DNA from 4 places in the Burkholderia cepacia ATCC 25416 genome. Region 4 is predicted to be linked to each of the others. Evidence: riboswitches for the same ligand, from Rfam matches in the RefSeq annotation. Region 4 holds a riboswitch; each other region holds the start of a gene.
The links. Region 4 has a riboswitch for cobalamin ahead of APZ15_RS41750 (hypothetical protein). Riboswitches for the same ligand answer to the same signal wherever they lie in the genome.
Positions count from the first base shown of each region.

Region 1: linked by a shared signal. The riboswitch ahead of APZ15_RS00110 (FecCD family ABC transporter permease) and the one ahead of APZ15_RS41750 (hypothetical protein) in region 4 are both predicted to bind cobalamin.
Region 2: linked by a shared signal. The riboswitch ahead of APZ15_RS31265 (TonB-dependent receptor domain-containing protein) and the one ahead of APZ15_RS41750 (hypothetical protein) in region 4 are both predicted to bind cobalamin.
Region 3: linked by a shared signal. The riboswitch ahead of APZ15_RS22965 (CbtB domain-containing protein) and the one ahead of APZ15_RS41750 (hypothetical protein) in region 4 are both predicted to bind cobalamin.

Region 1 covers NZ_CP012981.1:22,611-28,194, reverse strand. The annotation lists gene APZ15_RS00130 (SIMPL domain-containing protein) at 1-583, opposite strand, end outside; gene APZ15_RS00125 (EVE domain-containing protein) at 764-1,225, opposite strand; RNA gene ssrS (6S RNA) at 1,297-1,478, opposite strand; gene APZ15_RS00120 (cell division protein ZapA) at 1,560-1,874, opposite strand; gene APZ15_RS00115 (hypothetical protein) at 1,871-2,221, opposite strand; cobalamin riboswitch at 2,376-2,629, shown strand; gene APZ15_RS00110 (FecCD family ABC transporter permease) at 2,913-3,911, shown strand; gene APZ15_RS00105 (ABC transporter ATP-binding protein) at 3,908-4,723, shown strand; gene cobT (nicotinate-nucleotide--dimethylbenzimidazole phosphoribosyltransferase) at 4,776-5,584, shown strand, end outside.
Region 2 covers NZ_CP012982.1:3,136,529-3,142,112, reverse strand. The annotation lists gene APZ15_RS31285 (NADP-dependent oxidoreductase) at 1-232, opposite strand, end outside; gene APZ15_RS31280 (Dabb family protein) at 277-933, opposite strand; gene APZ15_RS31275 (hypothetical protein) at 923-1,267, opposite strand; gene APZ15_RS31270 (helix-turn-helix transcriptional regulator) at 1,435-2,493, shown strand; cobalamin riboswitch at 2,583-2,775, shown strand; gene APZ15_RS31265 (TonB-dependent receptor domain-containing protein) at 3,118-5,046, shown strand; gene APZ15_RS31260 (YdeI/OmpD-associated family protein) at 5,282-5,584, shown strand, end outside.
Region 3 covers NZ_CP012982.1:1,254,244-1,259,827, forward strand. The annotation lists gene metE (5-methyltetrahydropteroyltriglutamate--homocysteine S-methyltransferase) at 1-634, opposite strand, end outside; gene APZ15_RS22955 (LysR family transcriptional regulator) at 760-1,668, shown strand; gene APZ15_RS22960 (CbtA family protein) at 1,691-2,413, opposite strand; gene APZ15_RS22965 (CbtB domain-containing protein) at 2,427-2,636, opposite strand; cobalamin riboswitch at 2,670-2,811, opposite strand; gene APZ15_RS22970 (histidine phosphatase family protein) at 2,860-3,432, shown strand; gene APZ15_RS22975 (inorganic phosphate transporter) at 3,608-5,200, shown strand; gene APZ15_RS22980 (2OG-Fe(II) oxygenase) at 5,498-5,584, shown strand, end outside.
Region 4 covers NZ_CP012981.1:2,782,663-2,788,246, reverse strand. The annotation lists gene cobN (cobaltochelatase subunit CobN) at 1-283, opposite strand, end outside; gene cobW (cobalamin biosynthesis protein CobW) at 290-1,378, opposite strand; gene APZ15_RS41750 (hypothetical protein) at 1,404-1,718, opposite strand; cobalamin riboswitch at 1,708-1,972, opposite strand; cobalamin riboswitch at 2,086-2,323, shown strand; gene cobA (uroporphyrinogen-III C-methyltransferase) at 2,491-3,240, shown strand; gene APZ15_RS12845 (cobalamin biosynthesis protein) at 3,237-3,614, shown strand; gene cobO (cob(I)yrinic acid a,c-diamide adenosyltransferase) at 3,652-4,254, shown strand; gene APZ15_RS12835 (cobyrinate a,c-diamide synthase) at 4,257-5,561, shown strand.

The sequences.
Region 1 (5,584 bases), 2.8 Mb from region 4:
CGTCGCGGATCGTGTAGCTGCTGTAGCCGAATGCCTTCGCGGCTTCGTCCGCGCGGGCGCGGAACGACTTGATCGCTTCGGTCGTCAGCTTCTGCTCGGCTGCGCGCTGCGCTTCGGGCGACAGCGAGAACTCGACGTTCGCGACCTGCATCAGGTTCGACAACTGGCCGGCCAGCTTCGACGCCGCGGCGAAATCGCGCGATTCGAGCGCGACCTCGGTGCGGCCGCGCCATGCGGAAATCTTGCCGTCGCGATCGGTGCTCGGATAGACGGAGAATGCGCCCGTGTGTGCCGTGACGCCCGATACGCTTTTCGCTTGCGACAGGGCGGCATCGGCGCGCTGGTTCAACTGCGCGGTGAGGCTGCCCGGATCCTTGGCCTGCTGCTCGTAGAACAGCGTGATGTGGATGATGTCCTGCGGCACGTCGGCGCTGGCTTGCGATGACAGCGACAGCACGCCTGCCGGCTCCGGAAAGTGCGGGTTCGCGGCCTGCGCGTGCGCGGCGGGTGACGCGAGCGTCAGCGCGACGGGAACGGCGGCGGCAAGGGCGAGCGACAGCGCGAGTGCGGATTTCTTGGTCATTGTTGGACTCCTTGTGCGAGGGCGCGCACGCGGATCACGCGTGCGCGACGCGGGCGTACCGCGCGACGAAAAAACGACGGCCGGCTCGATCGGCCGGCAGCGGTTGCTTAGGCCGCGCGAAAGTGCCGCGAGTTCCGTGGCGGCGGCGCGTACTGACCAGATTTGACGTTTGGCGTGCGCCTACTTCATCAGCTTTTCGGTGATGAACCGCCATTCGGCACGCGTGACGGGCGTGATCGACAGCCGGTTGCCGCGTGCGAGCACGCGCATGTCGGCGAGTTCGTCGTGTTCGCGCAGCGCGGCGAGCGGCACGAGCGGCGATTTTTTCACGTAGCGCACGTCGACGAGCAGCCAGCGCGGCGCTTCCCGGGTCGACTTCGGATCGTAATAGGGGCTTTTCGGATCGAACTGCGTGGGGTCGGGGTAGGGCGTCGACGATACTTCGGCGAGGCCCGCGATGCCCGGCTCGGGGCAGCTCGAGTGATAGAACAGCACACCGTCGCCGATCTTCATCGTGTCGCGCATGAAATTGCGCGCCTGATAATTGCGCACGCCGGTCCACGGCAGCGAGCGCTGCGGTGCGTTGGCGAGATCGTCGATGCTTGCTTCGTCCGGTTCGGACTTCATCAGCCAGTATTGCATGGATCGTGATCGACGCAGAAAGAGGCTGCTACAAAAGAAAACGGCACCGGGCTTCGCCCGATGCCGTTGGATAGGCCCCCGCCTTGGCCGCTAGGCCGGCATCCTGAACCTGAGGTTCAGAATTGGTCGCAGTTAGCAGCACTTCGGGTACATCAGACAGAGTGACGCGCGCGCCCGTGCTACAAATTTCCGCAACCGTGCACATGGCATTGGTTCAAGGAATATATGACCTTGGCGAACCAGGCAGGGAAGCTGACTGAACTGTGATTCGATGCGCCAATTTGACCACCGTTGATCGCCGAGATCAAGGGGAATCGACGCATCGATTAAAACGTTACTGCGTCTCGTGCTGTGCGAGCACCGCGCCGAGCTGTTCGTTCATCTGGTGCATTGTACGACGGATTTCCTCCGCCGGAAATGCTTCACCGTGCCGCACGCTCGTTTGCAGCCGCAGCAATTCGGAAGCGAGCGACAGCGCCGCCATCACGGCGATGCGATCGGTGCCGCGTACCGAGCTGTTCGAGCGGATTTTCGACATTTCGGCGTCGACGCGCGCGACCGCTTCGAGCAGTGCCGCTTCGGTCTCGGCCGAGCAGGCGAGCCGATAGGCCTGACCGAGAATCGAGACTTCGATCTGCTTGGTGCTCATGCATGTTCTCCGTGGCTGGCCGCGTCATCGCCATCCGTACGCGCCTGCGCATCCAGCAGGTCGAGCTGGTTGTCGGCTTGCTCCGCACTTTTCGAGCGCGGCAGCTTTTCGAGAATCGCGTTCAGTTTCACCTGGGCGTCGTCGATCTTTGCCGACAGCGTGTCGCGCTCGGCCGCGAGCGCATTGCGTTCGTCGCGCAGTTGCGCGAGTTCCGCGCGGACCGTGTCCGCGTCCGCGCGCAATTGCGCGACCTGCTCCTCGAGCGCGAGCCGTTCCGAGTGATAGCGCTTGTTCAGCGAAATCAGACGGCCAATATTTTGAGATAGGGTTTCGAGTTCGTTGAGCATTTGCTGCGTCCTCTAAAGACCCAGCATTTTAGCGCGGAATAACGCGCAAACCGACATCTGTAACGTTTCCAGTCGTAACACCCCTGCTTCTTGCCGCGAATCGGCGCGTCACGTGCGTGTCCGGATGCTTCCTTGACGCTCGTGCGACCCGCTCCTAAACTGGCGCCGCCTCGGTGCTCGCGCGTGCAACGCGCGGTTAAACGGGAAGCAGGGCGCGGGCTCCGCCAGGAAGCCGCCAACCTGCGCTGCCCCCGCAACGGTAAGCGGCCGCGTTGCATGACGCAGGCCGGCTCGGGCGCGTTCCGCATGCACGTTTCGCATGCGGACGCGGGCCACTGCGCGTTTTCGCGCGGGAAGGCGAGCCGGACCGCCGCCAGCCCGGATACCGGCCGAGGCGGGGAGCCCGCACGGGCTTCGTGACGCGCGGCCTGCGGGGAAGCGGGGCGCGCAGTGCTTCACGGGATTGATCTTCGATGCTGACCCCAATCGTCGGCGGCGCCGATTTCTGCCATCTTGATGACGTTCTCGAACCGGGCGACCGCCGGGAGGTCGCCGCGCGCGTCGATCACCTGACCGCAAGGACCACGAGCTTGGGTATGCCTGCAACACGCTGCACTGCGCCGATGTCGCGCCCGGCCCGCAGCGGTAGCGCACCGATGCGCGCAGTGTCGTCCGTCGCGCGGAGGGCCGCATGAGCGCCGCGCGCGCCACCGCGATCTGGGCCGCATTGGCCGCGGCGGTCGCGTTGCTGTTCGTCGCGTCGCTGTCGATCGGCAGCGTGCCGATGTCGCCGTGGCAGGCGCTCGCGTCGCTCGTGCCGCATGGCGGCGACGCGCTGTTCGCCGACATCGTCCGCACGCTGCGCCTGCCGCGCGCGCTCGCGGGCTTCGCGTGCGGTGCGCTGCTCGCGCTGGCCGGCTCGTTGTTGCAGGTGCTGCTGCGCAACCCGCTCGCCGATCCGTACGTGCTCGGCGTGTCCGGCGGTGCGGCCGGCTTCGCGCTCGTCGCGATGATCGCGGGCGGCGCATGGTGGCTCGTCGATGTGTCGGCGTTCGCCGGCTCGCTCGTGTCGGTCGCGCTCGTGCTCGGACTCGCGCGCCGCGAGTTGGGGCGCGGCGAGGCGCGCGATGCGTCGCCGCGGCTGCTGCTCACGGGCGTCGTGATCGCGGCGGGGTGGGGCGCGCTCGTCACGCTGCTGCTGTCGCTCGCGCCCGATGCGCGGCTGCGCGGCATCATCTTCTGGCTGACGGGCGACCTGAACGGCGTGAGCACACCGTGGTTCGCGTGGGGCGCGCTGCTGCTGGCCGCGTGCATCGCACTGCCGGCCGCGCCGCAACTGAACGTGCTGCTGCGCGGCGATGCGACGGCGCTCGCGCTCGGCGTGCCCGTCGCGCGCCTGCGTGTGCGGATCTATCTCGTCGCGTCGCTGGCCGCCGCGGCCGCAGTGACGACCGCCGGCACGATCGGCTTCGTCGGCCTCGTCGTGCCGCACGCGCTGCGGCTCGCATTCGGCAACGACCAGCGGATGTTGCTGCCGGCCGCGATGCTCGCGGGCGGCGGTGGCGTGATGGCCGCCGACCTGCTCGCACGCACCGCGATCGCGCCCGCGCAACTGCCGGTCGGCGTGATGACCGCGTTGATCGGCGTGCCGGTGTTCCTGTGGATGTTGCTCAGGAGGCCGATGCGATGACCCGTGCCGCATTGCGCGCCAGCGGCGACGAGATGAGCTGCGCGGCCGTCGGCCTGACGCTGAAGGCTGGCGCGCGCACGCTGCTCGACGGCTTCACGCAGGCGTTCCGTCCGGGCGAGATCTGGTGCGTCGCGGGGCCGAACGGCGCGGGCAAGACGACGCTGCTGGCGACCCTCGCGGGGCTGCAGCCGCCGGCCGGCGGACACGTCGCGATCGACGGCCGGCCGCTTTCCGCATGGCCGCCCGCGCAGCTCGCGCAGCGCCGCGCGCTGATGCCGCAGCAACTGCACGACGCATTCAGCGCGACCGTGTTCGATACGGTCTTGCTCAACCGCTTTCCGTATCTCGGCGGCTGGGGCTGGGAGCGCGACGGCGACCGCGCGGCCGCGCGCGACGCGCTGGCGACCTTCGACCTGACCGCGCTTGCGTCGCGCGACGTGCTGTCGCTGTCGGGCGGCGAGCGGCAGCGCGTCGCGCTGGCCGCGACGCTGTGTCAGGACGCGCCGTTGATGCTGCTCGACGAACCGCTCGCGCATCTCGACCTCCATCACCAGATCGATTGCCTGACCGCGCTGGCCGCCTGGCTCGACGCGGGCCCGCGCGCGGTGCTGTTCTCGTGCCATGATCTGAACCTCGCGCGGCGTTTCGCGACGCATGCGCTGTTGCTCGACGGCCGTGGCCACGCGTGGGCCGGCCCCGTGCACGACGTGCTGACACCCGAGCGCGCGAGCGACGCGTTCGGTTATCCGCTCGTGCTGATCCGCGAGAACGGCCGCGATGCGCTGCTGCCGGCGTGGCCCGAGCGACAATGACGTTTCCTTTTCCGATGCGCGGTGCACGCCGCGCCCACGACACGGTTTCCCGATGACGACCCCGACCCACTTCCCGCCCGCGATCGCACCGCTCGACGATGCGCTGCGCAAGCGCCTGCAGCATGTGATCGACCACAAGACCAAGCCGCCCGGCAGCCTCGGCCAGCTCGAGGCAGTCGCGCTGCAGGTCGGCCTGATCCAGCACACCGAGCGGCCGGTCGTGCAGCGTCCCGTGATGATCGTGTTCGCCGGCGATCACGGGATTGCCGCCGAAGGCGTGAGCCCCTATCCGCAAGCGGTGACCGCGCAGATGGTCGCGAACTTCCTCGCCGGCGGCGCGGCAATCAACGCGTTCTCGGGCGTCTCGCAGAGCACGCTCGAGATCGTCGATGCGGGCGTCGCGTCGCCGCTGCCGCTGTCCGACCGCCTGGTGTCGCTGCCGGTCGCGCGCGGCACGCGCAACTTCGCGACGGAACCTGCGATGACGCGCGACGAGGCGATGACGGCGCTCGCGGCCGGCGCGGCGCGCGTGCGCCTGCACGCATCGCTCGGCACGAACGTGATCGGCTTCGGCGAGATGGGGATCGCGAACACGTCGTCGGCCGCGTGCCTGATGAGCCGCCTGCTCGGCGTGCCGATCGACGCGTGCGTCGGGCGCGGCACGGGCCTCGACGACCAGGGCCTCGCGCACAAGCGCGCGGTGCTCGGCCGTGCGCTCGTCAAGCACTCGCACGCGATCGCGCCGCTCGACGTGCTCGCGACGTTCGGCGGCTTCGAGATCGCGATGATGACGGGCGCGTATCTCGCAGCCGCGAGCGAACGGATGACGATCCTCGTCGACGGCTTCATCGCGACGGCCGC
Region 2 (5,584 bases), on a different replicon from region 4:
CGCCGTCGCCGACCGCTTCGACCACGCCCGCCGCGTCGAAGCCGATCACGAACGGAAACGTGTACTGCATGAATGCGCCGAGGTAGCCTTCACGGCATTTCCAGTCGGCGGGATTGACGCCCGCGAAGGCAACGCGGATCAGCACGTCGCCGGGGCCCGGCGTCGGTGCCGGCACGTCGGCCATCCGCAAGACGTCGGAATGACCGGCGCGATCGATCAACAGGGCTCGCATCTTCGTGTCTCCGGGGGTGGTGTCAGCTTGACGTTCGCGCCGCATCACGCCGCCGTATCGGCCAGCAGGCTCGACGCGAGCGGACAGAACGCATGCGAGATCGCGTCGACGGTCCAGTCGGGGCTTTCGGCATCGAACCGGCGGTCGACCCAGCCCCAGTGATACGGATGCATCAGGTATTCGCCGAGCAGATCGCCGACGCGCGCGAATTCCTGCTGCCACACGTGTGTCCATGCGCCGGGGGTCGCGATCCCGCTCAAGCGCCAGTTGCGGATGCCGGGCATGTACGCGGGCATGCGCAGCAGTTCGCGTTCGAGCGCGGCGACCTGCGCGGCGCCGGCCTGCGGCCGCACGCGCAGCATCAGCGTGCGCCACACGCCGTCGCGCAGCGCGGGTTCGCGCAGGCCGCCGCCGATCGCGCGGCACACGGCGCCGTCGATGCGTACGATGCCGGGCAGTTGCGCGAGCGCGGCGAAATCCGCCGTGCCGTCGGCCGCGCCGTTGGCTGTGCAGTTGGCCGCCGAATCGTCGCGCAGCACGTCGAGCGTGTAGTCGCCCGCGCCCCAACTGCCGTCCTGGTTGCGCGCCAGCGCCACACGTTTCGCCCCGGCCAGCGCGTGTGCCGCTTCGTGCAACGCGCGTTCGATGCCACCGGCGTCGCGATCCCCCGACACGAACACCTGTGCCGTGTCATGCCGCATGATCGACCTCCGTCAGCGCGGGCAGCGGCGCATCGGCGTCCGTCATCACATGGCGGCGGCGCACGTCGCACCGCACGTCGACCGCCATCCAGAAACCGACCACGCCGGCATCCGTCAGCGCACGCATCCGGTAGTAGGCCGGCGCATCGGCCACGTGCCAGGTCAGCCACAGCGTGCTCGGCTGCCCCGGCACCGCAACGGGCGGCGACACCCAGTGGCCGGCCGCCGTCAGCCCGCGTGCCGCATGGCCCGGCAGGTAGCGGTCGCGCAGCAGCGCAAGCACGTCGGGAATGCGCTCGGGCGCGAGCGTGATTTCGTCTACGATCTGGATCATTCGCGTGTCGTCCGTGGTCGTTCGTGACAGGGATCGGCGGCCGGCCTACGCCGTTCCGGCGAGGCCGCGGGCGGCCGGCGTGGATAGCATTCTTGCGTGGCGGCGATGAGCGGGCCCCTACCGGCCCGCTCACCAGCCCCTGTTGCAACGATCAGATCGGGAAACTCATGAAACAGCGCGCCATGCCGGCCCGCGGCCGCATCCTGCCGGGCCTCGGCGCGCGCCTGCTGAGCGAACTCACGCGCAGCGGCGCGCCGCCGGCCGACCGCGAGGCGCAGCAGCCTCGCCCGGCGGCAACACCGGGCGATTTCGTCGCGCTGTACCGCGACGCGATCGAGCGGCTCGAGGCGCGGGTCGCGCGCGGCGACGGTCACCCGCCGATGCGCAAGCGCGAAGTCGACCTGATGTGCCGCTGCCTGCTGAGTTGCGCGACGCTCGCCGACGTGATCCGCTGTGCGGCCGAGTTCTGCGAAATGCTGCAGCCGCGCGCCGGTCACCTGACGCTTGCGGTGCGCGACGGGCGTGCGCTGTTCCGGATGGATTCGCTGCGGCGTACGCGCAGCCCGGCCGCGTGCCTGGTCGACCTGACCGGGCTGTTCTGCTACCTGCAGCTGTTCGGCTGGCTGATCGGGCAGCCGTTGCGGCCGACCGACGTGTGGCTCGGCCATCCGCGCCGCGACGACGCGATGCCACTGCTCGGACTGTTCAATGCGCCGGTTGAAGTGGGCCGCAAGACCTACGGTTTCGCGTTCGATGCGGCGCGACTCGCGTGCCGCGTGATCCGGCAGCCGGCCGAGCTCGACGCGTTTCTCGTCGATTTTCCGTTTCGCCTGATCGATGCGGCACCGGCCGTCGTGTCGTGGACGCAGCAGGTGCGCGGTTTCCTCGATGCGGCGCTCGCGCACGAACAGGCGTTGCCGGCACTCGCCGAACTGGCCGCGTGGCTCGGCGTCAGCGAGGCGACGTTGCGGCGGCGGCTGGCGGCCGAGCACACCGGTTATCACGCGCTGAAGGAGCAGTGTCTCGCCGAAGCCGCGCAACGCTGCCTGCGCGAATCGGACTGGCCGGTCGCGCGGGTCGCCGCGCATCTCGGGTTCGGCGGCGAGGAGGCGTTTCGCCGCGCGTTCGTCCGGTGGACGGGGGTCGCACCGAGCCGGTTCAGGCGCGATCGCACGGCTTCGAACCACCCTGTTTCATCAGACATGAAACGCGGCGCCGACGCATGAAAGAAAGGATTTAGAAAGGATTTGCCCGGCAATGACGTTTTTTCGCATCCCTGCGTCGCCGGATATTTGACGCGGCGGCGCGCGCGCCATTACCCTTGCGCGCTGATGGTGCCCGGAGACGGGATCAAAAGGGAACGCAGGAGAGGCCATGCCTCGAATCTGCGGCTGCCCCCGCAACTGTGAGCGGTGAATTCGTGCCACTGCGTGCCACTGGGAAACCGGGAAGGCCCGCACGAATGACGACCCGCGAGCCAGGAGACCTGCCATCGACCCGAGGTCCAGGCAGCCGCACCGGGCGGGGTGTCCCGGCGCGCCAGGCACCGCCGTTGGCGGTCGCCCGCTGCATGGACGGCCCGACCTCAGGATCCGCCCGATGTCCATTGTTACCGCATCCGCTTCCGCACCGGAAGCGCCGCGCCGGCACGCCGCCGGCCTGCACGGCCCGCCCGCACGCGCGTGCCGTTCCCTATCGACTGCGTCCGCCGGCGTGCACCGCGCCGACGCCCGCGACACCGGCCTGCCCGGCCCGGTCGCGCGATAACCCGATCACCGATAACAAGACCGGTGCTGCGCGCCGCCCGCTCACGATCGACGCCGGCGCAGCCCGACGACAACGACAGCCTCATGAAGATTCGACACCTCCTTGCCACGTCCGCCGCGACCGCGCTCCTCTCGCCCCTCGCCCACGCCGCCGGCGACACCGCGGTTTCGCAACCGGCCCCGGCCGCCGAAGGCACCGACCTGCCGACGATCAACGTGACCGACACGCGGCGCCTGCCCGAGTCGTTCGACCAGCGTTATGCGACGACCCAGGTGCTCACGCGCACCGATCTCGACCGGCTGTCGCCGAGCGACCCGAGCATCACGCAGGCGCTTGCGACGCTGCCCGGCGTGACCGTCTCGCAGAGCGGCGGCCCCGGTTCGTCCGCGTCGGTCAGCATCCGCGGCTCGTCGGCCAACCAGGTCGCCGTGTTCATCGACGGCATCCGGATCGGTTCGCCGACCACCGGCATCGCGCCGTGGGCCGACTTGCCGACCGAAGCGTTCGAACGCGTGGAGGTGATTTCGGGGCCGGCAGCCGCGTCGTTCGGCGCCAATGCGATGGGCGGCGTCGTGCAGCTCTTCACGCGCCGCGCCGCCAACCAGCCGAACCAGACGACCGTGTCGTTCGGCGGCGGGTCGAACAAGACGTTCGACACGCAACTCCGCACGTCGGGCACGGTGCCGTCGACCGGGCCGCTCGCCGCGCTCGGCGGGCTCACCTACTCGCTCGGCCTGCGCTCGTACAACACGGCCGGCATCGACTCGACGCGGCCCGTGCTGCCGTACCATGAGGCCGGCCGCAACCCGTACCACGCGCAGGATCTCGATGCGCGCCTCGGCTACGCGCGCGACAACTGGTCGATCTCGACGTTCGCGCTGTATCACCGGTCCGATCTGTCCTACGACAACAGCGGTTATGCGAACCGCCAGCTCGATCATCAGCTGACGACCGGTATCGCGTTCCATCTCGACATCACGCCCGACACGCAGTTCGACCAGTCGTTCGGTTATGCGAACGATCGCCAGTTCCTCTACGCGAGCGATCCGGCCATCCCGACCGACCAGATCAATTCGCAGCGCATCAGCACGTCGACGTCGTTGACGCATCAGGAACGCGGGTTCCACCTGTTCGGGCTGCCGCTGTCGGGCGAGACCAAGCTCGCGTACGACTTCACGCGCGAGCAGGCGTTCCTGCCGGTCGATATTCCGGGCGGCATACCGACGCGCAACGATTCCGCGTTCTCGCTGCATCAGTCGGCGACGCTCGGCAGCGTGACGATGTTCCTCGCGGGGCGCCATGAAATCATCGCCGGGCAGTCGGTGAATACGGGTAACGCGGCGCTGTCGTGGGCGATCACGCCGGTGTATACGGCGCGCGTGTCGTACGGCAATGCGTTCAAGCTGCCGACGTTCAACGACCTGTACTACCCCGGCTACGGCAATCCGGGGCTCAGCCCGGAACGCAACACGTCGGTCGAGGCCGCGGTCGATGCGAACACGTCGTACGGTACGTTCACGGCCGCGATCTACGACACGCGGGTCACCAACCTGATCGCGTATAACCCGGCGACGTTTTCGCCGATGAACATCGGTCGCGCGCATATTCGCGGCGTCGACCTGTCGTACAAGGGGACGATCGGCCGCTCGACGCCGGTGAGCGTCGCGGTCGGGATCCTGAATCCGCAGGACGAGACCAACGACTCCTGGCTCAGCCGCCGCCCGCGCCAGACGGTCAGCCTCAACATCGATCACACGTGGGATGAACTCCACCTGCATGCGTTGAGCACAGGGGCGTCGCTGCTTTACGGCGGCACGACGTTCGACGATCCGGCCAACTCGACCTATCTGCCGTCGTACCTGACGGTGGGCCTGCGCGCGTCGTACCGGATCAATTCGCACCTGACGGTGTCGGCGACGGTGTCGAACCTGTTCGACCGGCAGTACATGACCGCGTATGGATACAACACGCTTGGGCGGACAGCGTTCGGGAAGGTGAGTTACACGTTCTGACGAATGGATGGGGAGGCCTTGGCGCGGTGGGCGGCAAAGTCTCCCGTCGGGAAGCGGTGTTCGATGCTTCCGTCACCGGAAATGGGAAACGGTATTCCGACCCAAACCGGTCGACGGGCTGGTGACTGCGGATCTGCCGGTCTTTCGGTCGCGCCACGGGCGTCAATGTCCGTATCAACACTGTTAGACTGCGGACGCCTTCCCCGTAGATGTACTCACCATTCAGGACATCGACATGACCGAATGCACGCTAACGTTTTCCAGTCAGATCGAATGGGAAAGCTGGTTAGGGGAAAACGGCAGCACTTCAACCGGCGCATGGCTGCGTCTGGCAAAAAAAGGCACCGGGCAGCGAACCGTCACCTACGAACAGGCGCTGGAAAGCGCCCTCTGCCACGGCTGGATCGATGGTCAAAAGCGGGCCGGGAACGACCAATACTGGTTGCAACGCTTCACCCCACGCTCCGCAAAAAGCCTGTGGTCGCAACTCAACAAGGACCGGGCTGAAGCACTGATCGCCGCAGGCAGAATGCGCCCG
Region 3 (5,584 bases), on a different replicon from region 4:
CGATCTGCACCCATTCGACGCCCTGCGCGGTCAGCGTGTCGAGCAGCGCGCCGTACACGGGCAGCAGCTTCGGCAGCAGCGCGAGGCGGTCGGAATCGTCCTTCGCCTTGCCGAGCCACAGGTACGTGACGGGGCCGAGGATGACCGGCTTCGCGGCCACGCCCTGCGCCTGCGCTTCCGCCAGTTGCTGGAGCAGGCGCGACGGGTCGAGCGAGAAGTTCGTGTCCGCGTGGAATTCCGGCACGATGTAGTGGTAGTTCGTATCGAACCACTTCGTCATTTCACCGGCGGAGACCCCACCGCAGCACGCCGCATGCTCGTCCGCCGACTGCGCCGAACGGCCGCGCGCGACGCGAAAATAGTTGTCCAGCACATCGCCGTGGAAACCCTGCACGCGCTTCGGCAGGTTGCCGAGCGTGAAGCTCATGTCGAGCACCTGATCGTAGAACGCGAAGTCGCCGATCGGGGCCAGGTCCAGGTCGCGCTGGTCGTTCCAGTGACGCTTGCGCAGCTCGGCGCCGAGCGCCTTCAGCTCGTCGCGCGACGATTCGCCCTTCCAGTAGCGTTCGAGACCGAACTTGAGTTCGCGCTTCGCACCGATGCGCGGGAAACCGAGGTTGTGTGTCGTGACCATGAGCTGCCGTCCAGAAGAAGTGAAGATCCGGCAGCCATCATAGGGATTTCATTCCATGAAATAAAATGGCATTATTTCATTCATCCATTAAATCTGTTCATGCATCCGTTGCACGAGCGATATCCATGCTGGAACGATTCCATCTCGTCGTGATCCGTGAAGTCGAGCGCCAGGGCTCACTGACCGCGGCCGCCCACGCGCTGCACCTCACGCAATCGGCACTCAGTCATACCGTCCGGAAAATCGAGCAGCAGCTCGGCACGCCGATCTGGGATCGGGAGGGCCGCGGCCTGCGGCTCACCCAGGGCGGGCAGTATCTGCTGAAGCTGGCGAACCGGCTGCTGCCGCAGTTCGAGCTCGCCGAGGAGCGGATGAAGCAGTACGCGAAGGGCGAGCGCGGCACGCTGCGCATCGGGATGGAGTGCCACCCGTGCTACCAGTGGCTGCTGAAGGTCGTGTCGCCTTACCTGTCGCGCTGGCCCGACGTCGACGTGGACGTGAAGCAGCGCTTCCAGTTCGGCGGCATCGGCGCCCTGTTCGGCTATGACATCGACGTGCTCGTGACGCCCGATCCGCTGAACAAGCCGGGCCTGCGCTTCGACCCCGTGTTCGACTACGAGCAGGTGCTGGTGGTCGCCGATTCGCACCGGTTCGCGAACGCCGATTACGTGACGCCCGAACAGCTGACCGACGAGATCCTGATCACCTATCCGGTCGAAACCGACCGGCTCGACATCTACAACCAGTTCCTGACGCCGGCCGGCATCGTGCCGAGGCGGCACAAGTCGATCGAGACGACCGACATCATGCTGCAGATGGTGGCGAGCGAGCGCGGCGTGGCCGCGCTGCCGAGATGGCTTGCCGACGAATACGCCGACCGGATGCCGGTCGTGCCGGTCAAGCTCGGCAAGAAGGGGATCGCGAAGCAGATCTTCCTCGGCATCCGCGAAGCGGACGCATCGATCGACTATCTGGCCGCGTTCGTCGCGCTGGCGCGCGAATCGACGGGGAGCGCGCCACGCATGCTGCGCTAGGCGTGCCCCGTTGCCGTGCGCGTCAGGCGGCGCGCATGCCGATGCGCTCGCCGCGCTCGACCCATGCGCCGAACAGCAGGCCGATCGTCGTCCACATGATCACCTGCATGCCGATGGCCGCCACGCGGAACTTCCACAGCAAGGCCGCCGGGAAATCGGCCGGCAACTCGCTGACAGACGGCAACCCGATCTGCACGGCCGCGATGATCGCGACGAACACGAGCCCGGCGACGATCGACGCGTTCCACTGGCCGAGCTTCGCCAGCAGATGGCGGCGCACGCTGACCGAGAACACCATCGTCGCGACGGAGATCGCGATCATCAGGAAGAACAGGCCCGTGCGATAGCCGATCGTGTCGGGGTCGCCGACCGACGGCGGATTGGCCGGGTACTTGAGGTTCGGCACGATCACGAGCGCGATGAACGCCGCCAGCGCGAGCCACGCGGCCAGCGGACGGGCCGGGAGGCGGCTGCCTCGCCCGTAGGCATACGCGAAGACCAGCGAGAACAGCCCGCCGAATGCCGCGCCATAGGTCACGACGCCCGTCAGCAAGCCGAGGCCGGCCTGCGTGTGGCGGCTGACCAGCTCCGGCTCCGGTGCGTCGCCCTTGGCGGCGTCGGCTTTTTCTTCAAAAGAGATTGCCTGATCGACTTGCGGTTCGCCGACGACCTTCGCGAAACCGAACGTGAGGAGGCCTGCGGCGATGCCTGCGAGCATCCCGCGCATGAGCAGCTTTCCGACCATCGTGAACTCCGCGTCAGTGGCAGGGGAAGCCGAGCAGGTGGCGGCCGTCGTGGACGAATTCGTGGACGTACATGCCCGGCACGAGCGACGTCGCACCTTGTTCCGCGCCGACGAAATAAAGCGCGAGCAACAGGATCAGGCCGACGAACACGGCCCACGGCAACAGTTCACGGACGGGGATGGGCGCCGGCACGACCGCCGGCTTCAGCACTGCTTCGCTCATGGATGCACCTCAGGGGAATCGCGCCCCGACAAATGTTGGATGGGTACGAAGGCAGGTCTGGCTTCCGGGATCATCGATCACCGGTTACAGTGGCGCGACCGCGCCGGGCTTGCACCGGCTTCCGCGCTTCGTATCGGGCGAATTGTACGCGCGAACGTTCGCGTATTGAAGAAGCGCTGCCAGGCGGACACGTGCGTCCGTCCCGGATCATCCGAAAACCGACATGAACATGCCTACCTCGCTGCGCCTGATCGCACACGCATCGACCCGGGCGATGCGCACCGGCGCGTTTCCCGACGACGATCCGCTCGATACACGCGGGCTCGCCGAAGCCGCTGCGCTACGCGGCCGGTGGGCAGGTACCGCCGGCGCGCTCCTGCTGTGCAGCCCCGCATGCTGCGCGCGGCAGACCGCCGATGCGCTCGGACTTCATGTCGACATCGACGACGCACTGCGCGACATCGATTACGGCAACTGGCGAGGCCAGCGCCTGCACGACCTCGCACGCGACTTGCCGGACGAACTGGATGCGTGGATCGCAGACCCGTCGGCGTCGCCGCACGGCGGTGAATCGTTCGAAGCCGCCATGCACCGCGTCGGCACATGGTTGAACGGGCTGCGGCAAGATCGCGACATCGTCGCAATCACGCATGCGCCAATCGTCCGCGCGGCCATCGCCCATGTGCGGCGGATGGATTCGAAGGCAGCGGCCCGCATCGACGTCGCGCCGCTGTCCTGCACGACGCTTGTTGCGTCACCGAACGGATGGACGTTGAGCGCGGACCGCAACGCGTAGAGCGCCATTGCGCTCACTATGTGGACGACGATGCGGGCCGGCACGTCACGTTGCGCATACACGCCTTCAATCGCCTTACACGTCGGCAAGACACGCCGTTCGTGGTCCCGACTGTCATCAAACTGACTGCTGGCCGCAGATAGGATCGGACGCGGTTCCCTCACGAGATGGCGTCATGAATCAACCTGCTTCGTCCGCACCGAACAACCCGGGCTCCGTCGAACGCACCAGACAGGTCGGCTATGCCGTCTTCCTGCTGGTGCTGGCGCTCGGCGCGCTCTATATCGCCACGCACCTGATCGACGATCTGTCGCCGATCCGCGAAGGCAAGCTGTTCCCGTACCTGCTGCTCGGCGCGGCGCTGCTGATCGCGCTCGGCTTCGAATTCGTCAACGGCTTCCACGACACCGCGAACGCGGTCGCCACCGTGATCTATACGCACTCGCTGACGCCGAACGTCGCGGTGATCTGGTCCGGCATGTGGAACTTCCTCGGCGTGATGGTCTCGAGCGGTGCCGTTGCGTTCGGCATCCTGCAGTTGCTGCCGGTCGAGCTGATCCTGCAGGTCGGCAGCGGCGCGGGCTTCGCGATGGTGTTCGCGCTGCTGATCGCCGCCATCGTGTGGAACCTCGCGACCTGGTATTTCGGGTTGCCGTCGTCGAGTTCGCATACGCTGATCGGTTCGATCATCGGTGTGGGGCTGATGAACCAGCTGATGCACGGGCCGTCCGGCACGAGCGGCGTCGACTGGGGCCAGGCGCTCGGTGTCGGCAAGTCGCTGCTGTTCTCGCCGATCGTCGGCTTTCTGTGCGCAGCGCTGCTGCTGCTCGTGCTGAAGACGCTCGTGCGGGTTCCGGAGTTGTACAAGGAGCCGCCGAAAGACCAGCCGCCGCCGTTCTGGATTCGCTGCCTGCTGATCCTGACCTGCACGGGCGTGTCGTTTGCGCACGGGTCGAACGACGGGCAGAAAGGGATGGGGCTCATCATGCTGATCCTGATCGGCACGGTGCCGACCGCCTATGCGCTGAACAAGGCCGTCACGCCGGCCGAGACGCAGACCTTCGTGGCGGTCGCGAACCAGGCGGCCGCGACGTTCGGGAAGTACACGAACGGCGTCGCGCCGTCCGCGAACCCGCGTGCCGACGTCGAGCGCTACGTGCAGCATCGCGAACTGACGCCCGCGGTGCTGCCGGCCGTCCAGCAGTTGTCGACGTCGCTCGCGACCGCGGTCGGCACGTCGGGCTCGATGGCAGCCGTGCCGCAGCGCGACGTCGACAACGTGCGCAACACGATGTATCTGGTATCCGAAGCAATCCGCCTGATCGAGAAGTCGGGTCAGCCCGCGTTCGCGGCCGACGACAAGCTGGCGATCGACAACTATCACAAGCAGCTCGACCACGCGACCAAATTCATTCCGACGTGGGTGAAGGTTGCCGTCGCGATCGCGCTGGGCCTCGGCACGATGGTCGGCTGGAAGCGGATCGTCGTGACCGTCGGCGAGAAAATCGGCAAGCAGCATCTGACGTACGGACAAGGCGCATCGGCCGAACTCGTCGCGATGCTGACGATCGGCGCCGCCGACGTGTACGGATTGCCCGTGTCGACGACACACGTGCTGTCGTCGGGTGTCGCGGGGACGATGGCGGCGAACGGCTCCGGGCTGCAGTGGAGCACGGTGCGCAGCCTCGTGCTCGCGTGGGTGCTGACGCTGCCGGCGTCGATCGCGCTTGCTGGCGGGCTCTACTGGTTGTTCCGGTCGGTGGCTTGATTCACGTTGCGACGGGCGGCCGGTGTGAGCCGGCCGCCCGTCGTGGAAGATTCGCCGCTCGCTTCTTCGCTTCTTCGCTTCTTTGCACTGATACGTCGCCGCCTTCGATGTGTCCGTGCGCGTCCCGTGCCTTTCCCTCTTGCTTCCGGATTGAAGCGCAAGATCTGGAGCGCATCGGCAAACGAACGTCGCTAGACTGGGTTCATCAACTTTCTTCGTGGCTCCAACCGTGCACGCAATGCTTCCGGGCATTCCGCTCGACTCGGCGCCACATCGCTGACGAACCAAGGGACGCCCGTGAACATCGCCGATCTGCAACCTGCCGTCGAATCGCCGGACATCGCACAACGCGTCGACGCCATCGACTGGCCGACTGTCGGCGCC
Region 4 (5,584 bases):
GCCAGTACGCCTCGCCGCCGAGATGGTCGATCACGACCGCCTTCGCGTGCTGCAACACGTCGTCGACGTAGAAATCGACCGACGCCGGCTGCCGCAGGAACGTGACGTTCGCGAGCCGCACGCTCGGGAAGCCCGCAGGCAGGTGCGGCACGACGCTGGCAAGCAGCGACAGCGTCGTGTCGGCCGAACTCAGGATCACGATGTCGGCCGGCTGCTGGTCGATCCGGACGACACCCTGCGTATCGTCGACGAAGCCGCCCGGCGTGGTGCGCAGCAGATGCATCGTGCGTTACGCCTGTTGCGGCTCGGCCGCGCACGCGGCGTCGAACGCGCGTTGCAGCGCCGCCGCGTCGAGATCCTCGCCGATCAGCACGAAGCGGCTCGCGCGGGTTTCGCCGTCCTGCCAGCGACGGTCGAAATAGCTGTCGAAGCGGCGGCCGACACCCTGGATCACGAGCCGCATCGGTGCGCCGGGCAGCGCGGCGAAACCTTTCGCGCGGTAGATCGTATGCGCTTCGACGACGCGCTGCAGCGCGGCGATCGTCGCCTCGCGCGTGCCGGCATCGCCGGACACGACCACCGAGTCGAAATCGTCGTGATGGTGATCGTGATCGCCGTCGTCGGCCGAGCCGTGATGGTCGTGGCGCAGGTGGATCGTTTCTTCCGACGCCGACTCGAGGCCGAGCAGCATCGCGAGATCGAGCTCGCCGCGCGTCGCGCGCACGATCTTCACCTGCGGCGGGATCTCGTCGCGGATCGCGGTTTCGATCTGCGCAAATTCCGTGTCGCCGACGAGATCGGCCTTGTTCACGATCACGAGATCGGCGGACGACAGTTGATCGGCGAACAGCTCGTGCAGCGGCGATTCGTGGTCGAGGTTCGGATCGGCGCGGCGCTGCGCGTCGACGGCCTGCGGGTTTTCCGCGAACTGGCCGGCTGCGGCGGCCGGCCCGTCGACGACGGTCACGACCGCGTCGACCGTGAAGCTGTTGCGGATCGTCGGCCAGTTGAACGCCTGCACGAGCGGCTTCGGCAGCGCGAGCCCGGACGTCTCGATCAGCACGTGGTCGATGTCCGCGCGGCGCTCGACGAGCGCTTCCATCACCGGATAGAACTCCTCCTGCACGGTGCAGCACAGGCAGCCGTTCGCGAGTTCGTACAACTGGCCCGATGCTTCGCCCTGCGCACCGTCGGCCTCCTCGCAGCCGATGCCGCAGCCCTTGAGGATTTCGCCGTCGATGCCGAGTTCGCCGAATTCGTTGACGATCACCGCGATGCGGCGGCCTTCGGCGTGCTGCAGGATGTGGCGCATCAGCGTCGTCTTGCCGCTGCCGAGAAAGCCCGTGACGATCGTGACGGGAAGCTTGCGTAGGGTCATGGTAGGTCCTGTGTCGAAAAAGGAATCAGCCCGGGATCGTCGCGTCGATGGCGGCGTGGCAGTTCATCTGGCGGATCGCGGGCATGCCGCCGCGCGATCCGGACGGGCAGTCGCGGGACGGGCGGAACGACGAATCGGACATGGTGCTTCCTTGCGAACGGTCGACATCGTGAATGCCAACACGGCTGCCGCCGGCCCGGCTCGCGCGCCTGCCGTGCACCGCGCCGGCCGGCGCGGGTTCGCGCAGCGGCAGATCGGCGGTGGAAACGAGCAACACGCGGGCGTCGGGCCTGCTGCGGCCGTGGACGATGCGCCGCCTCCCCGCGGCGCTGAACCCCAACGTTTGGGCCGGTATCCGGGCTAGCGAACACGCCGCTTCGCCTTCCCGGATGCACAGCAATCCAGTGGCGGTCGTCCGCATGCGCGCGGCATGCGGCGAAGCGGCGCTGCGTGGCGCTTGCGCGCGACGCGTTCGCTTACCGTTGCGGGGGCAGCACAGGTTGGCTCGACTGCGGCGCAGGCAGGCTCCCTGTTTCCCGTTTAACTGCGCGCACCGGAGCGGCGCGCGCGAGCACCAAAACGCGTGCGAGTGTAGGCGGCGGTGCGGGGAGCGTCAAGGCAAAACGGGCCGCCGGGCCCGGTTCCGGAGGGCCGCCGCGCGCGGCCGGACGCCGCGCACGGCGGTTCGCGCGGGGGGATCGCTGTGCTATCGTATGCGCCGCGTTCGGTGCTCGCATGCGCATTCCGTGCATGCAGTTAAACGGGAAACAGGAGGCGGATCGCCGCCCTGCCTGTGCTGTCCCCGCAACGGTACGCCGCCCGCGCGACGCGCTTCCCCGCGCACGCGCCCATGCCGCCCACGATGCCACTGCCCGTCCACCGGGCGGGAAGGCTGCGGCCTGGCAAGTGGCCAGCCCGGATACCGGCCGACGCAAGGGGCGAGCCCGATGCTCGCCGAACGCCCGATCCGCGGGGGACGGATCGAGTGCGCATTCCGCCCGCGTCCGCGCGGGCTTCGTCCGATCCGTCATGCTTCACCTGTCTGCTGGCCGCCGCCCCGCCCGCCTTCCCGTTTCCACTGTTTCGACACGGTGCGCGCCGTGCCGCGCCCGATGAGCCGCGCCTGGCTCATCGGCGCCGGCCCCGGCGACGCCGACCTGCTGACGCTCAAGGCCGTCCACGCGATCGGCTCGGCCGACGTGCTGCTCGTCGACGATCTCGTGAACCCCGACGTGCTGCGCCATGCGCGCGCCGATGCGCACATCGAGCACGTCGGCAAGCGCGGCGGTCATGCATCGACGCCGCAGGAGGCGATCGTCGCGGCGATGCTCGCGCATCTGCGCGCGGGCCGCAGCGTCGCGCGGCTCAAGGGCGGCGACCCGTTCGTGTTCGGCCGCGGCGGCGAGGAGCTGGCCGCGCTCGGCGTCGCGGGATTTCAAGTCGAGGTCGTGAGCGGCGTCACGGCGGGCATCGCCGCGCCGGCCGCGCTCGGCATCCCGGTCACGCAGCGCGGCGACGCGCAGGGCGTGATCTTCGTCACGGGCCACGGCGCGGGCGCCGACGAACCCGACTGGCGCGCGCTCGCGGCCACGCGCATGACGATCGTCGTCTACATGGGCATCCGCCGGCTCGACACGATTGCAGCCGCGCTGCGCGAAGGCGGCCTGCCCGGCGACACGCCGTGCGCGGCGATCGAGAACGCGACGCGCCCCGAACAGCGGCACGTGCTCGCGACGCTCGACACGCTCGTCGAGCGTGTCGGCGCGACCGGCATCGGTTCGCCGGCGATCGTCGTGATCGGCCGCGTCGCGGCGTTCGCCAACGATCCCGCGGTACGCGCCGCACTCGGCAGCCGCGCATGATGCGCGTCGCGATCGGTGTCGGTTTCCGCGCGGGCGTGACGGCCGCGCAACTCGATGCCGCGATCCGCATCGCGCTGATGCGGTACCCGGCTGCCGAACCGGCGCTCGTCGCCACGCTCGCCGACAAGGCGCGCGCACGCGCGCTGCGCACGCTGTGCGCGAGACGCGGCTGGCCGCTCGTCGCGTTCGACGCGGCACAGCTCGCGAGCCGCCCCGAACTGGCCGTGAGCGGCCCGTCGGATGCCGCGCTCGCCCGCTTCGGCGTCGCGGGCGTGGCCGAGCCGTGCGCGCAGCTCGCGGCGCCGCACGGCCGGCTGCTGGGCCCCAAATCCATCCGGGACGGCGTGACGGTCGCACTCGCCGGCCCGCTCTGAACCCTTTGTTTCGCTTTCTTTCGACAGGACGAATCCGATGAAAACCGACGCCGAATCCCATCAACGGATGACCGAACGCCGCCGCGCGGGCCACGAGAAGAAGCAGGCCGCCGCCGTCAACGAAAAGGGCCTGCTGATCGTCAACACCGGCAACGGCAAGGGCAAGAGCACGGCCGCGTTCGGCATGGCCGTGCGCGTGCTCGGCCACGGCATGCGGCTCGGTGTCGTGCAGTTCATCAAGGGCGCGCTGCACACGTCCGAGCGCGACTTCCTCGGCGCGGTTGCCGAATGCGATTTCGTGACGATGGGCGACGGCTACACGTGGAACACGCAGAACCGCGACGCCGACATCGCGACCGCGCGCAAGGGCTGGGACGAGGCGCGCCGGATGATCGAAAGCGGCGACTACCGGATGGTGATCCTCGACGAGTTGAACACGGTGCTGAAGTACGAATACCTGCCGCTCGACGAAGTGCTCGCGACGCTTGCCGCGCGTCCCGATTCGGTCCACGTCGTCGTGACCGGGCGGCATGCGCCCGACGCGCTGATCGACGCGGCCGACCTCGTCACCGAGATGCGGCTCGTCAAGCATCCGTACAAGGAGCAAGGCGTGAAGGCGCAGCGCGGCGTGGAGTTCTGAGCATGCCCGCCTGCCCCGCGCTGTTCGTCAGTGCGCCCGCGTCGGGCCAGGGCAAGACGTCGGTGACGGCCGGCCTCGCGCGGCTGCACCGCCGGCTCGGCCGCCGTGTGCGCGTGTTCAAGACCGGGCCCGACTTTCTCGATCCGATGCTGCTCGAACGCGCGAGCGGCGCCCCCGTGCATGCGCTCGATCTCGGGATGGTCGGCGAGGCCGGCTGCCGCGCGTTGCTTGCCGATGCCGCACGCGATGCCGACCTGATCCTGATCGAAGGCGTGATGGGGCTGTTCGACGGCACGCCGAGCAGTGCCGACCTCGCGGCTGCGTTCGGCGTGCCGGTCGTCGCGGTGATTTCCGCGAAGGCGATGGCGCAGACGTTCGCGGCGATCGCGTTCGGGCTCGCCCGGTTCCGGCCGGGGCTGCCGTTTCACGGCGTGCTCGCGAACCGCGTCGGCTCGGCCCGGCACGCGGAACTGCTGCAACAGGCGCTGCCCGACGACCTGCACTGGCTCGGGCACGTGCCGGCTGACGCGGGCATCGCGCTGCCGGAGCGGCATCTCGGCCTGCACCAGCCGGCCGACATCGACGATCTCGACGCACGGCTCGATCGCGCGGCGGACGTGCTCGCGCAGACGGCGCTCGCCGAATTGCCGCCCGCCGTCGCGTTCGCCGAACCGGACGCCGCGGCGCCGCTGCCGCGTGCGCTCGCCGGCAAGCGGATCGCGATTGCGCGCGACGCGGCGTTTTCGTTCATCTATCCGGCGAATCTCGCGCTGCTCGAGGCGCTCGGCGCGCGGTTGCGCTTCTTCTCGCCGCTCGCCGACGAACCCGTGCCGGACGATTGCGACGCGCTGTTCCTGCCGGGTGGCTATCCGGAACTGCATGCGGCGACGCTCGCGGCGAATGACGCCACCGCACGGACCCTTCGCGCGCATGCGGCGGCTCGCCGGCCGATCGTCGCGGAATGCGGGGGGATGGTGTATCTGTGTGAATCGCTGACCGACGTCGACGGTGTCACGACGTCAATGCTCGGGCTGTTGCCGGGGCGGGCGACGATGCAGCGCCGGTTCGCGGCGCTCGGCATGCAGCAGCTCGATACGCGTACCGGGCCGATGCGCGGCCATACGTTTCATTATTCGACGCTCGCGACGCCGCTGGAACCGGTCGCGAACGCGGCGCGCCCCGACGGCAAGCCGGGCAGCGGCGAAGCCGTCTATCGCCACGGCGCGATCGTCGCGACGTACATGCACCTGTACTGGCCGTCGAATCCGGAGGCGGTCGTGGCGCTGTTCGGCGGCACGGCGTTCTGACCGAAAAAACGGCGAGGCGCCGC